3 regions of the Streptomyces sp. NPDC020884 genome follow, and region 2 is predicted to be linked to each of the others. Evidence: riboswitches for the same ligand, from Rfam matches in the RefSeq annotation. Region 2 holds a riboswitch; each other region holds the start of a gene.
What was found. A riboswitch is a leader RNA that binds a small molecule or an ion and turns the genes downstream of it on or off. The one in region 2 is predicted to bind cyclic di-AMP.
Positions count from the first base shown of each region.

Region 1: another riboswitch for cyclic di-AMP. It lies ahead of ACH4UK_RS11705 (NlpC/P60 family protein); the one in region 2 lies ahead of ACH4UK_RS27265 (transglycosylase family protein).
Region 3: another riboswitch for cyclic di-AMP. It lies ahead of ACH4UK_RS15620 (peptidoglycan DD-metalloendopeptidase family protein); the one in region 2 lies ahead of ACH4UK_RS27265 (transglycosylase family protein).

Region 1 is NZ_JBIRRY010000003.1:187,136-190,403, reverse strand. It holds gene ACH4UK_RS11715 (NlpC/P60 family protein) at 1-58, opposite strand, end outside; gene ACH4UK_RS11710 (hypothetical protein) at 304-657, shown strand; gene ACH4UK_RS11705 (NlpC/P60 family protein) at 713-1,900, opposite strand; cyclic di-AMP (ydaO/yuaA leader) riboswitch at 1,908-2,074, opposite strand; gene pcrA (DNA helicase PcrA) at 2,365-3,268, shown strand, end outside.
Region 2 is NZ_JBIRRY010000009.1:348,580-351,847, reverse strand. It holds gene eno (phosphopyruvate hydratase) at 1-676, opposite strand, end outside; gene ACH4UK_RS27265 (transglycosylase family protein) at 1,011-1,727, opposite strand; cyclic di-AMP (ydaO/yuaA leader) riboswitch at 1,733-1,913, opposite strand; gene ACH4UK_RS27260 (transglycosylase family protein) at 2,203-3,225, opposite strand.
Region 3 is NZ_JBIRRY010000004.1:318,686-321,953, forward strand. It holds gene ACH4UK_RS15615 (tyrosine-protein phosphatase) at 1-784, opposite strand, end outside; cyclic di-AMP (ydaO/yuaA leader) riboswitch at 1,229-1,390, shown strand; gene ACH4UK_RS15620 (peptidoglycan DD-metalloendopeptidase family protein) at 1,394-2,347, shown strand; gene ACH4UK_RS15625 (SGNH/GDSL hydrolase family protein) at 2,510-3,268, shown strand, end outside.

The sequences.
Region 1 (3,268 bases), on a different contig from region 2:
CGGTGCGGGCAGCAGGGCCGGTGAGCGGGTGCTGCTTGGGTTTCCGGTGCGCTGCCACGGGGGTGGCGTCCTTCCTGTCGGCTGCCCGCCGGGGGATACCGGGGGTCCGGGAGGGACGCTAATCCTGGCGCGGGGAAAAGGGTCACCATGAAAGCTATTGCCCTGATGTGACGTTTCGCCAGCCGCAACTGATCGGAAATAAGGCCTCATTACGGGGCCATTCGCTCAGGGTCGAGGAAAGCGCGCAAGGAAGGCTTACCTCACTGCATGGTGAAACCCTGGCCATGGCTAGGCTCCGGAACCATGGACGTACTCATCAATGTCTTCGTCGCCCTGCACATCATCGGCATCGCCTCCCTGCTGGGCGGCTTCCTGACGCAGATGAAGGCCATGGGAGAGGGCACCGCCCGCTTCGGTCCGGCCATGCTCCACGGCGCGCTGACCATGCTCGTCACCGGCATCGCCCTCGTCGGCCTCAACCAGGCCGACGACCAGGCCGTGAACAACGTCAAGATCGGCATCAAGCTGGCGGTGCTGGTCGTGATCCTCGCCCTGGTGTACGTCAAGCGGGACGAGGAGAAGGTCGACAAGGGCGCGTTCGCGGCGGTCGGCGGACTGACGGTCGCCAACATCTTCATCGCCACGGTCTGGACCTGAGGCCCTCCGGGGGCGGGGGCGGCCGCCGCGGGCCGCCCCCGCCCCCGGACGCGTACTACGCCGGCCGCACGCTCCCGTAGATCGGCATGTAGTAGATCGACTCCTCGCGCACGTTCGCACCCGGCTTCGGGGCGTGGATCATCATCCCGTCGCCCTTGTAGATGCCGACATGGCTGATGTCGTCGTAGAAGAAGACCAGGTCGCCCGGCTGGAGATCCGCCGTGGCGACCCGGGTGCCGACCTTCACCTGGTCCCAGGTCGTCCGCGGCAGGTCCACGCCCGCCTCCCGCCACGCCGCCTGCGTCAGTCCCGAGCAGTCGTACGAGGCCGGGCCCGAGGCGCCCCACACATACGGCTTCCCGATCTGGGAGCGGGCGAAGTCCAGCACCTTCTGCGCCTTGGCGGCGTAGCTGCCGCCCGCACCGGTGCCGGAGCCCGATCCCGTGCCCGTACCGGAACCGGAGCCCGTGCCCGAACCGCCGCCGGACTCCTTCGCGGCCTCCTCGCGGGCCTTCTTCTCGGCCGCGGCCCGCTCCTTCGCCTCGGCGGCCTGCCGGGCGGCCAGCTTCGCCGCCTTCTCCTTCGCCTCGGCCTCCTTCTTGCGCTCCAGCTCCGCCAGCCGCGCCTTCTCCTCGGCGGTCAGCCGCGACAGCAGGCCGCGGGCCTCGGTGAGCTTGGTCTGCACGTCCTTCTTGCTCGAGGCGAGCGTGGACTGCGTCTCGGTGAGGGTCTCCAGGCTCTTCACCGCCTCCGCGCGCTTCTTCGCCGCCGAGGCCTGCTGCGAACGGAACGCGGTGACGGCCTTCTGCTGCCGCTCCGTCGCCCGGTCCATCAGCCGGCTCTGGTCGAAGTACCCCTGCGGGTCGTCCGCCAGGAAGAAGGTCGCCGTGGGGGCGATGCCGCCGCTGCGGTACTGGGCCGCCGCGTACGAGCCCAGCGCGCGGCGCGCCTCGTTGATCTTCTCCGTCCGCTTCGCCACGTCGGAGAGCAGCGTGTCGACCTTCGTCTGCTGGGACGCGGAGGCGGCCTTGGCCCGGTTGTACTCCTGGGTCGCGCTGCCCGCCTGCCGGTACAGGGCGTCGACCTTCTTCTGCACTTCCTCGATGGCGGGCTTCGGCTCCGCGGGCGCGGCCGTGGCGCTCTGCGTGGAGAGCAGCGTCACGGAGGCCAGCGCGGCCGTCGTCAGCCCGACGGCGGGGGTGGTGGTGCGCACCTTCGTGCGCGGCTTGCGATGCGATGCCAAGACCGGCATCTCCTTCCGTGGACCGCCTACCGGGTTAGCTGTCGGGTTCGGACGGAACGGAAGGCTGTCCTACGGTCCGGATGCGAGGGCACGGACCGATTCACCCCGGTTCTGCGTGTGGGTCCCCGGTTCCGAACGGCCAGGGCGGCAGGACGGATTCGGCAGAGGTGTCCGTCGGGCGTGGTTCGCCCCAGGGAGGTACGGGCCACCTGACCGAGCACGCTAGCCAACCGGCCCCGCCGCTGGGAAGGACGATGAGCGATATGCCCGATACATTTTCGTGACCTTTCCGGATCGGGGGCCCGGCACCCCCTCCGACCGGCCCCTCCTTCACGGAACGTGGACGTCCGTTCTCCGTGTGTACCCGGTCCGGGCGTGTCGGCGGCCGGACCGGAGGGCGGCGGGCGACCGCTTTCGGGCTTCGGCGGAAGGTTGTCAGTGCGGCCCCCTAAACTCGGGAGGCGATGAGCAGCCTCTTTGACGACAGTTTCCTGACCGGCCTCCAGCCCGCGGAGGACGGCCCCCCGCCGCCCCCCGAGGACCACGCGCCCGAAGCGGTGCCGGAGGGACTCTTCGAAAGCGTCTACGACGCGCCCCCGCCGCCCCGGGAGGGGTACTACCGGGACGGCCACCCGCGCCCGGTGATCGACGCCGCCGCGCTGCTCGACGGGCTCAACACCGAGCAGCGCGCCGCCGTGGTGCACGCCGGGTCCCCGCTGCTCATCGTCGCCGGGGCCGGCTCCGGCAAGACCCGGGTGCTCACCCACCGCATCGCCCACCTGCTGGCCGAGCGCGGGACGCACCCCGGGCAGATCCTCGCGATCACCTTCACCAACAAGGCCGCGGGCGAGATGAAGGAGCGCGTCGAGCAGCTCGTCGGCCCGCGCGCCCACGCCATGTGGGTCATGACCTTCCACAGCGCGTGCGTCCGCATCCTGCGCCGCGAGTCCAAGAAGCTCGGATTCACCTCGTCGTTCTCGATCTACGACGCCGCCGACTCCAAGCGCCTGATGGCCCTGGTCTGCCGCGACCTCGACCTGGACCCCAAGCGCTACCCGCCGAAGTCCTTCACCGCCAAGGTCTCCAACCTCAAGAACGAGCTCATCGACGAGGAGACCTTCGCCGGACAGGCGACGGATGGTTTCGAGAAGACCCTCGCCCAGGCGTACGCGCTCTACCAGGCCCGCCTGCGCGAGGCCAACGCCCTGGACTTCGACGACATCATCATGACGACGGTCCACCTCCTGCAGGCCTTCCCGGACGTCGCCGAGCACTACCGCCGCCGCTTCCGCCACGTCCTGGTCGACGAGTACCAGGACACCAACCACGCGCAGTACACCCTGGTGCGGGAGCTGGTCGGCCCGGCCG
Region 2 (3,268 bases):
TGGCCTCGACGATGAGGTCCAGGGCGGCGCGGTTGGACTCCAGGTTCGGGGCGAAGCCGCCCTCGTCGCCGAGTCCGGTGGACAGGCCCTTGGTCTTGAGGACCTTCTTCAGCGTGTGGTAGATCTCCGCGCCCCAGCGCAGGGCCTCGGAGAAGGACTCCGCGCCGATCGGCGCGATCATGAACTCCTGGATGTCCACGTTGGAGTCGGCGTGCGAGCCGCCGTTCAGGATGTTCATCATCGGAACGGGCAGCAGGTGCGCGTTCGGGCCGCCGAGGTAGCGGAAGAGCGGCAGGTCGGACGCCTCGGATGCGGCGTGCGCGACGGCGAGCGAGACGCCGAGGATGGCGTTCGCGCCGAGCGAGGCCTTGTTCTCGGTGGCGTCCAGGTCGAACATCGCCTGGTCGATGAGGCGCTGCTCGGTGGCGTCGTACCCGACGAGCTCCGGGCCGATCTGCTCGATGACGGCGAGGACGGCCTTCTCGACGCCCTTGCCCTGGTAGCGGTTGGGGTCGCCGTCGCGAAGCTCAACAGCCTCGAACGCACCGGTGGAGGCGCCGGACGGAACAGCAGCACGACCCGTGCTGCCGTCGTCGAGGCCAACCTCGACCTCGACCGTGGGGTTGCCCCGGGAGTCGAGGATTTCCCTGGCTACGACGACGTCGATGGACGGCACGAGGCATCTCCTTCTGGGATATGACGCTGGTTGTGCAGGGTCACTGTGGCCTTGCGACACGAGCCTATCGGGCGTGGCCGCGTCGGCCAGCCGACCGCCCGCCTCCTGGGACGAAAAAGGACCCAAGGGCTTGCATCACCGGACAAATCTCTAGAAATCTACTGGACAGTAATAAGCGCTGCCGACAAGAGGTGAACGCATGCGGGCCTCCCGGACACCCGCCGTTCACGAAGAACCCGGCCCGGCGCGCTGGGGGGAAGAGCGCGCCGGGCCGGGAAGCCGTGCGAGGAAGAGTGCCGCCGGACGCCCTTCCTCCGGGGAGGAGAGACGGCGATTACTTCAGGTGGAGCTGCTGGCCCGGGAAGATCAGGTCCGCGTCCTCGACGATGTCGTCGTTGAGCTTGAAGACCTTGCTCCAGCCGCCCTTGACGTCTTCCGCCTGGGCGATGCTGCTCAGGGTGTCGCCGGCCTTGACCTTGTACTCGCCGTCGCCCTTCTTGACCTTGTCGCCGGTCGGGGTGGTGACGGTCTTCTTGCTCTCGGCCTTCTTCTCGGCCTGCGGAGCGGTGCGCTGCTCGGAGCGGGTGGCGGGCTGCTCGGCCTGACGCTCGGGCTGCGCCTGCTCGGACTTGCTCTCGGACTGGCCGGAGCCGGTGTTCACGCCCGGGTCCACACCGTCGTTGGTGAGGCCGCCGGCGCCGGCGCAGGCCCAGGCGCCCGGACCCTGGAGGTCCAGGAGCTTCTCGGCGGCGGCGATCTGCTGGTCCTTGGAGGCCAGGTCGGCGCGGGAGGCGTACTGCGTACCGCCGGCGGCGGCCCAGCTGGACTGCGAGAACTGCAGTCCGCCGTAGTAGCCGTTGCCGGTGTTGATGGACCAGTTGCCACCGGACTCGCACTGGGCGACGGCGTCCCAGGTCTCGACGGAGGCGGCGGAGGCGCTGGTCGCGCCCATCAGCGGGACGGCGACGGCCGCACCGGTGACACCCGCGAGGGTGGCGAGACGGACGGTCTTCGAGGGGCGGCGGTGCTTGCCCTTGCTGTTCAGCAGCATGGAACGAATCTCCTCACCGACGCCTACGAGGTGAGCTGTCGGGTTCGGGCTGATGAGTTGCCCGGTCGCGCAGTGCTGCGCGACTTCACCCCAAGCCGTTCCCGTACGTCCCCGTCGGTTCGACGAGGCGTCCGGACCCGGCGGCTTACCTGGGTCCCCCGCTCCTGCCTACGGCGCTTACGCGTCTGTTCCCTTCGACCGACGGCAGGATTCGGCGTGACGGTCGACGGGGCCCGCGGTGCGAGCGGCTCCGACCGTAAACACAGGCAACCCCGACATTCAAAGATGGACATAGGGGGCAATCACCCCGAACTCGCAGCAGTCGGCGGACCGTTTCCGCAGGTCGGGGGCGATACGCCCGGACCGGCCGGACGAAACGCGCCAGTTGAAGCAAAGAGACCCATGTCTCACTTACGCAAAAGTGGACATAGGCCTCTGAACTGCCCGGATTTTCGGGGTGTTTTCCCGAATTGGATCAGTTGGCGGCAGGCTCCTCGACGCCCTCCGGCGCACCCTGGTCCGTGACCTGGTCCAGGCCCAGATCCAGGTTCTGGCCGGGCAGGATCAGGTCCGGGTCGGAGCCCAGGAGATCCTTGTTCGTCTCGTACAGGCCGGTCCAACCGCCGGGAAGCTCCTGCGCGTCGGCGATCGCCCAGAGGTTGTCCCCGGGCCGGACCGTGTACCCGCCGGCAGTCGTGGCGTCGCCGTCCCGGGCGTCGCCCTCGCCGCGCGAGGCGTGCCGGCCGGACTCGCGGGAGCCGTCACCCTGGCCCGCGTCGGCCTCCTCGGGCGCGGGGGCGCCCCGGTGCTTGCCGCCCTGGCCGTCCTCGCCCTTCGAGGCGTCGGGGGCGCCGGAGGGGTCCTTGGCGTCAGGGGCGTCGGAGGCCGGCGGGGCGGTGGGCGTCACCGAGGAATCGGGAGCCTCGCCCTCCTTCTCCGTACCGCCGCTTTCACCCTTACCCGACTTGTCGCCCTTCTCGTCCTTGTCAGCTTCGTCGGACTTGCCGGATTCATCCGCTTCACCGGTTGCGTCCGTTTCGTCGGTCGCATCCGCCGCGTCGGTCGGGTCGGCCGTCGGGTCGGCGGACGGCGAGGTGCCCGGGTCGACGCCGGGCAGACTGCCGTCCACGGCGAGTCCGGAGATCACCGCACAGCTGGGCCACGCCTTCGGCCCCTGGTCGTCCAGGACCTTCTCGGCGACGGAGATCTGCTGCGAGCGGCTGGCGAGGTCGGCGCGGGGCGCGTACGCCGTGCCGCCGTACGCCGACCAGGACTCCTGCGAGAACTGGAGCCCGCCGTAGTAGCCGTTGCCGAGGTCGGCGCTCCACATGCCGCCGCTCTCGCACTCCGCGACCCGGTCCCAGGTGGAGGCCTCGGCCGCGTGCACGCCGGTGGCGCCGAGGAGCGGGATGGCGATGGCCGATCCCGTCACACCGGCGGCGACGACGATGGCGGGTGCCTGGCGAGGTCGGCGGTGTCTGCCGTTCGCGGAGCCCATGGGTATGCCTTCCGTGCGACTGACAAGCGAGTGACTCGAGCGC
Region 3 (3,268 bases), on a different contig from region 2:
GCCGCTCCCGGGTCTCGGGGGAGACCTTCAGCCCCTGGGCCAGATAGCGGTCGGTCGTTCCCCAGTTCTCCTCGATGGCCGCGAACGCCGCCGCGAGGTAGGCGGCCTCCGCCCCGAAGAGCGGGTTCAGCAGCTCCGTCACCTCGGGAGACATCCCGACCTCGGACATATCGGTGCGCTTCACCTTGTACCGGCGGTGGGGATCGTTGGACTTGAGGTAGTCCGCCTCGATCGCCTCCGGCCCGACGCCGACCGCCAGCAGCGCGATCGCTATCGAGAGACCGGCCCGGTCCTTGCCCGCGGCGCAGTGCATCAGGGCCGGGACGCTGTCCTCGGCCAGGGCGTGCAGCACCCGGCTGTGTTCGGCGGTGCGGTCCTCGATCGTCGAGCGGTACATCCGGATCATGCGCTCGGTGCCCTTGCCGTGCGCGAGGATCGAGCGCAGCTGCTCGATGTTCCCGTCGCGCACCAGCCGCCAGAACTCCGCGCCGTCGGCCGGGTCCGAGAGTGGAATGCTGACATTGCGGACACCGGTCAGCTCGATGTCGTACCCGTCGAGCCGGTGGTCGGCGGAATTGCGGAAGTCGAAGATCGTGTGCAGTCCGAGCCCGCCGAGGAAGGCCGCGTCCTCGGCGGTGGCGTTCGCCAGATGTCCGCTGCGGTAGAGCCGGCCGAAAGCGGTGCGTCGCCCGTCCGTGGTGGGGAGCCCGCCCACGTCGCGGAAGTTGCGGACTCCGGCCAGCGCGGTCTCGGTCGGCGGGACCTGCGGCACCTGTTGCGTCACGGTGGCTCCTGGGATCTCTGGCGTCGGCGCGGCTCGCCGGCGAGGGCGCTCCCGTGACGATACGACATCGATTCGGCGGAAAATCATGATGGCCGCACGCCCCGGTGCGGAAAGCCTCCGGGGCTGGGCTGACCGGGCGTCAGAACAGTCGCCCACACCATGTCCGTATTGGTGCATTTCGCAGAACATGCCCCGCTAATGGGGGAGATGGGATTGCGAAGGTGAGCGGGATCATATCCGTGACGGACCGTGGTGAGCGCGCCCCCGCGTTATCCCGTTCCCCGTACGGAAATACAAGATCCGTAATCCACGGAGTGTGACGGGAAATGCGAAACGATATTGAATAGATGATTCCGGTACGCAACCGATGGCTTGTTCCGCTCGTCCTGGCTCGCTTACGGTCGCCGCAATCCGGACGGACCGCCTAATCCTGCCGCCGCCCGGAATTCGCACCCACCCACTCACGCGTGGCAGGAGCGGGGGAACCAGGTAAGCCGCCGATCCGGAGCGATCCGGACCGGCTCGGGGTGAAGTCGCCGCACGTGCGACCGGGCATCTCCAGCCCGAACCCGACAGCTCACCTCGCAGGCGCCGGAGAGGAACTTCCCCATGCCCGCACAGGGTAAGCACCGTCGTCCGAAGTCCGGCCCGATCTCCCGCGGCGTCCTCGCCGCAGGGACCGGCGGCGCCGCACTCGCCCTCCCGCTCATCGGCGCCACCGTCGCGAGCGCCGCGGACCAGGCCGCTCCGGCGGCGAAGCCCGCCGCCGCCTCGGTCGCCGCCGCGCACACCGCACCGGCCGCCCCCGCCGCGCCGAAGACCGCCCCGAAGACGTACGCCGTCGTCTCCGGCGACTACCTGTCGAAGATCGCGGCCGAGCACCGGCTCAAGGGCGGGTGGGAGAAGCTGTACCAGGACAACCGCTCCACCGTCGGCGAGAACCCCAGCCTGATCCACCCGGGCATGAAGCTGACCCTCGGCGCCAAGGGCTCCGCCCCGGCCGAGAAGTCCGCCGCTCCCAAGGCCGCCCCGAAGAAGGCCGAACCGGCCCCGAAGGCCGCGCCGAAGGAAGCCCCCAAGGGCGACACGATCTCCGCCGACGACTCCGAGGGCTCCGGCAGCTCCGCGCAGACCGGTTCCTCCGAGGCCACCGGCTCCGGCTGGTCGGCCCCGCTCGCCAGCGCCAACGTCACCACCCAGTACCGCGCTTCCGGCGCCAGTTGGTCCAGCGGCTACCACACCGGCTCGGACTTCCAGGCCGCCTCCGGCACCCCCGTCCTCGCCATCGGACCGGGCACCGTGGTCTCGGCCGGCAACAGCGGCTCGTACGGCAACGAGGTCGTCATCCAGCACGAGGACGGCATGTACTCCCAGTACGCCCACCAGTCCTCGCTCGACGTCTCGGTCGGTCAGACCGTCACCGGCGGCCAGCAGATCGGCCTCTCCGGCTCCACCGGCAACTCCACCGGCCCGCACCTGCACTTCGAGGTCCGCACCGGCCCGAGCTACGGCTCGGACGTCGACCCGATCGCGTACCTGCGTCAGCACGGCGTCTCCGTCTGACCGAGTGCGGCGAGAAGCAGGGAGAAGGGCGGTGCGCGGCGGCGCACCGCCCCTCTCTTTATTCCGGCTTTACCAAAAACTGACCGGGTGGTCTATCTCACCACCCGTCAACCCCGTATTACGGTCGCGTAGGTCACATCGGACGATGCAGGATAAGTCCTTGTGGCAGACGATTCGAGAAACAACCAGCAGCACACCATCGGGTCGTACGCGGCGATTGGCGACAGTTTCACCGAAGGCGTCGGCGACCCCGGCCCCGACGGGACCTTCGTCGGCTGGGCGGACCGCTTCGCGGTCCTCCTCGCCGACCGGCTCCCCGCCCCCGACGCGGCGGCCGGCCCCGAGGACTCCCCGCACGGTGACTTCCGCTACGCCAATCTCGCCGTACGCGGACGTCTCCTCGACCAGATCGTCGAGGAGCAGATCCCCCGCGCCAAGGAACTGGCCCCCGACCTGGTCAGCTTCTGCGCGGGCGGCAACGACATCATCCGGCCCGGCACCGACCCCGACGACCTCGCCGAGCGTTTCGAGCGGGCGGTCGCCGACCTGAGCAACGCCGTCGGCACGGTCATGGTCACCACCGGCTTCGACACCCGGGGCGTTCCGGTGCTGCGCCACATGCGCGGCAAGATCGCCACGTACAACGTCCATCTGCGGGCCATCGCCGACCGCTACCGGTGCCCCGTGCTGGACCTGTGGTCGCTCCGTTCGGTCCAGGACCGCCGGGCCTGGGACAACGACCGACTCCACCTGTCGCCCGAGGGCCACACCCGCGTCGCCCTGCGCGCCGCCCAGGTCCTCGGCCACGACGTGCCCGCCGAGCCCGACCAGCCCTGGCCGCCGCAGGCCCAGCGCACCCCCTTCGACGAACGGCGCGACAACATCCAGTGGGCCCGCGAATACCTCGTGCCCTGGATCGGC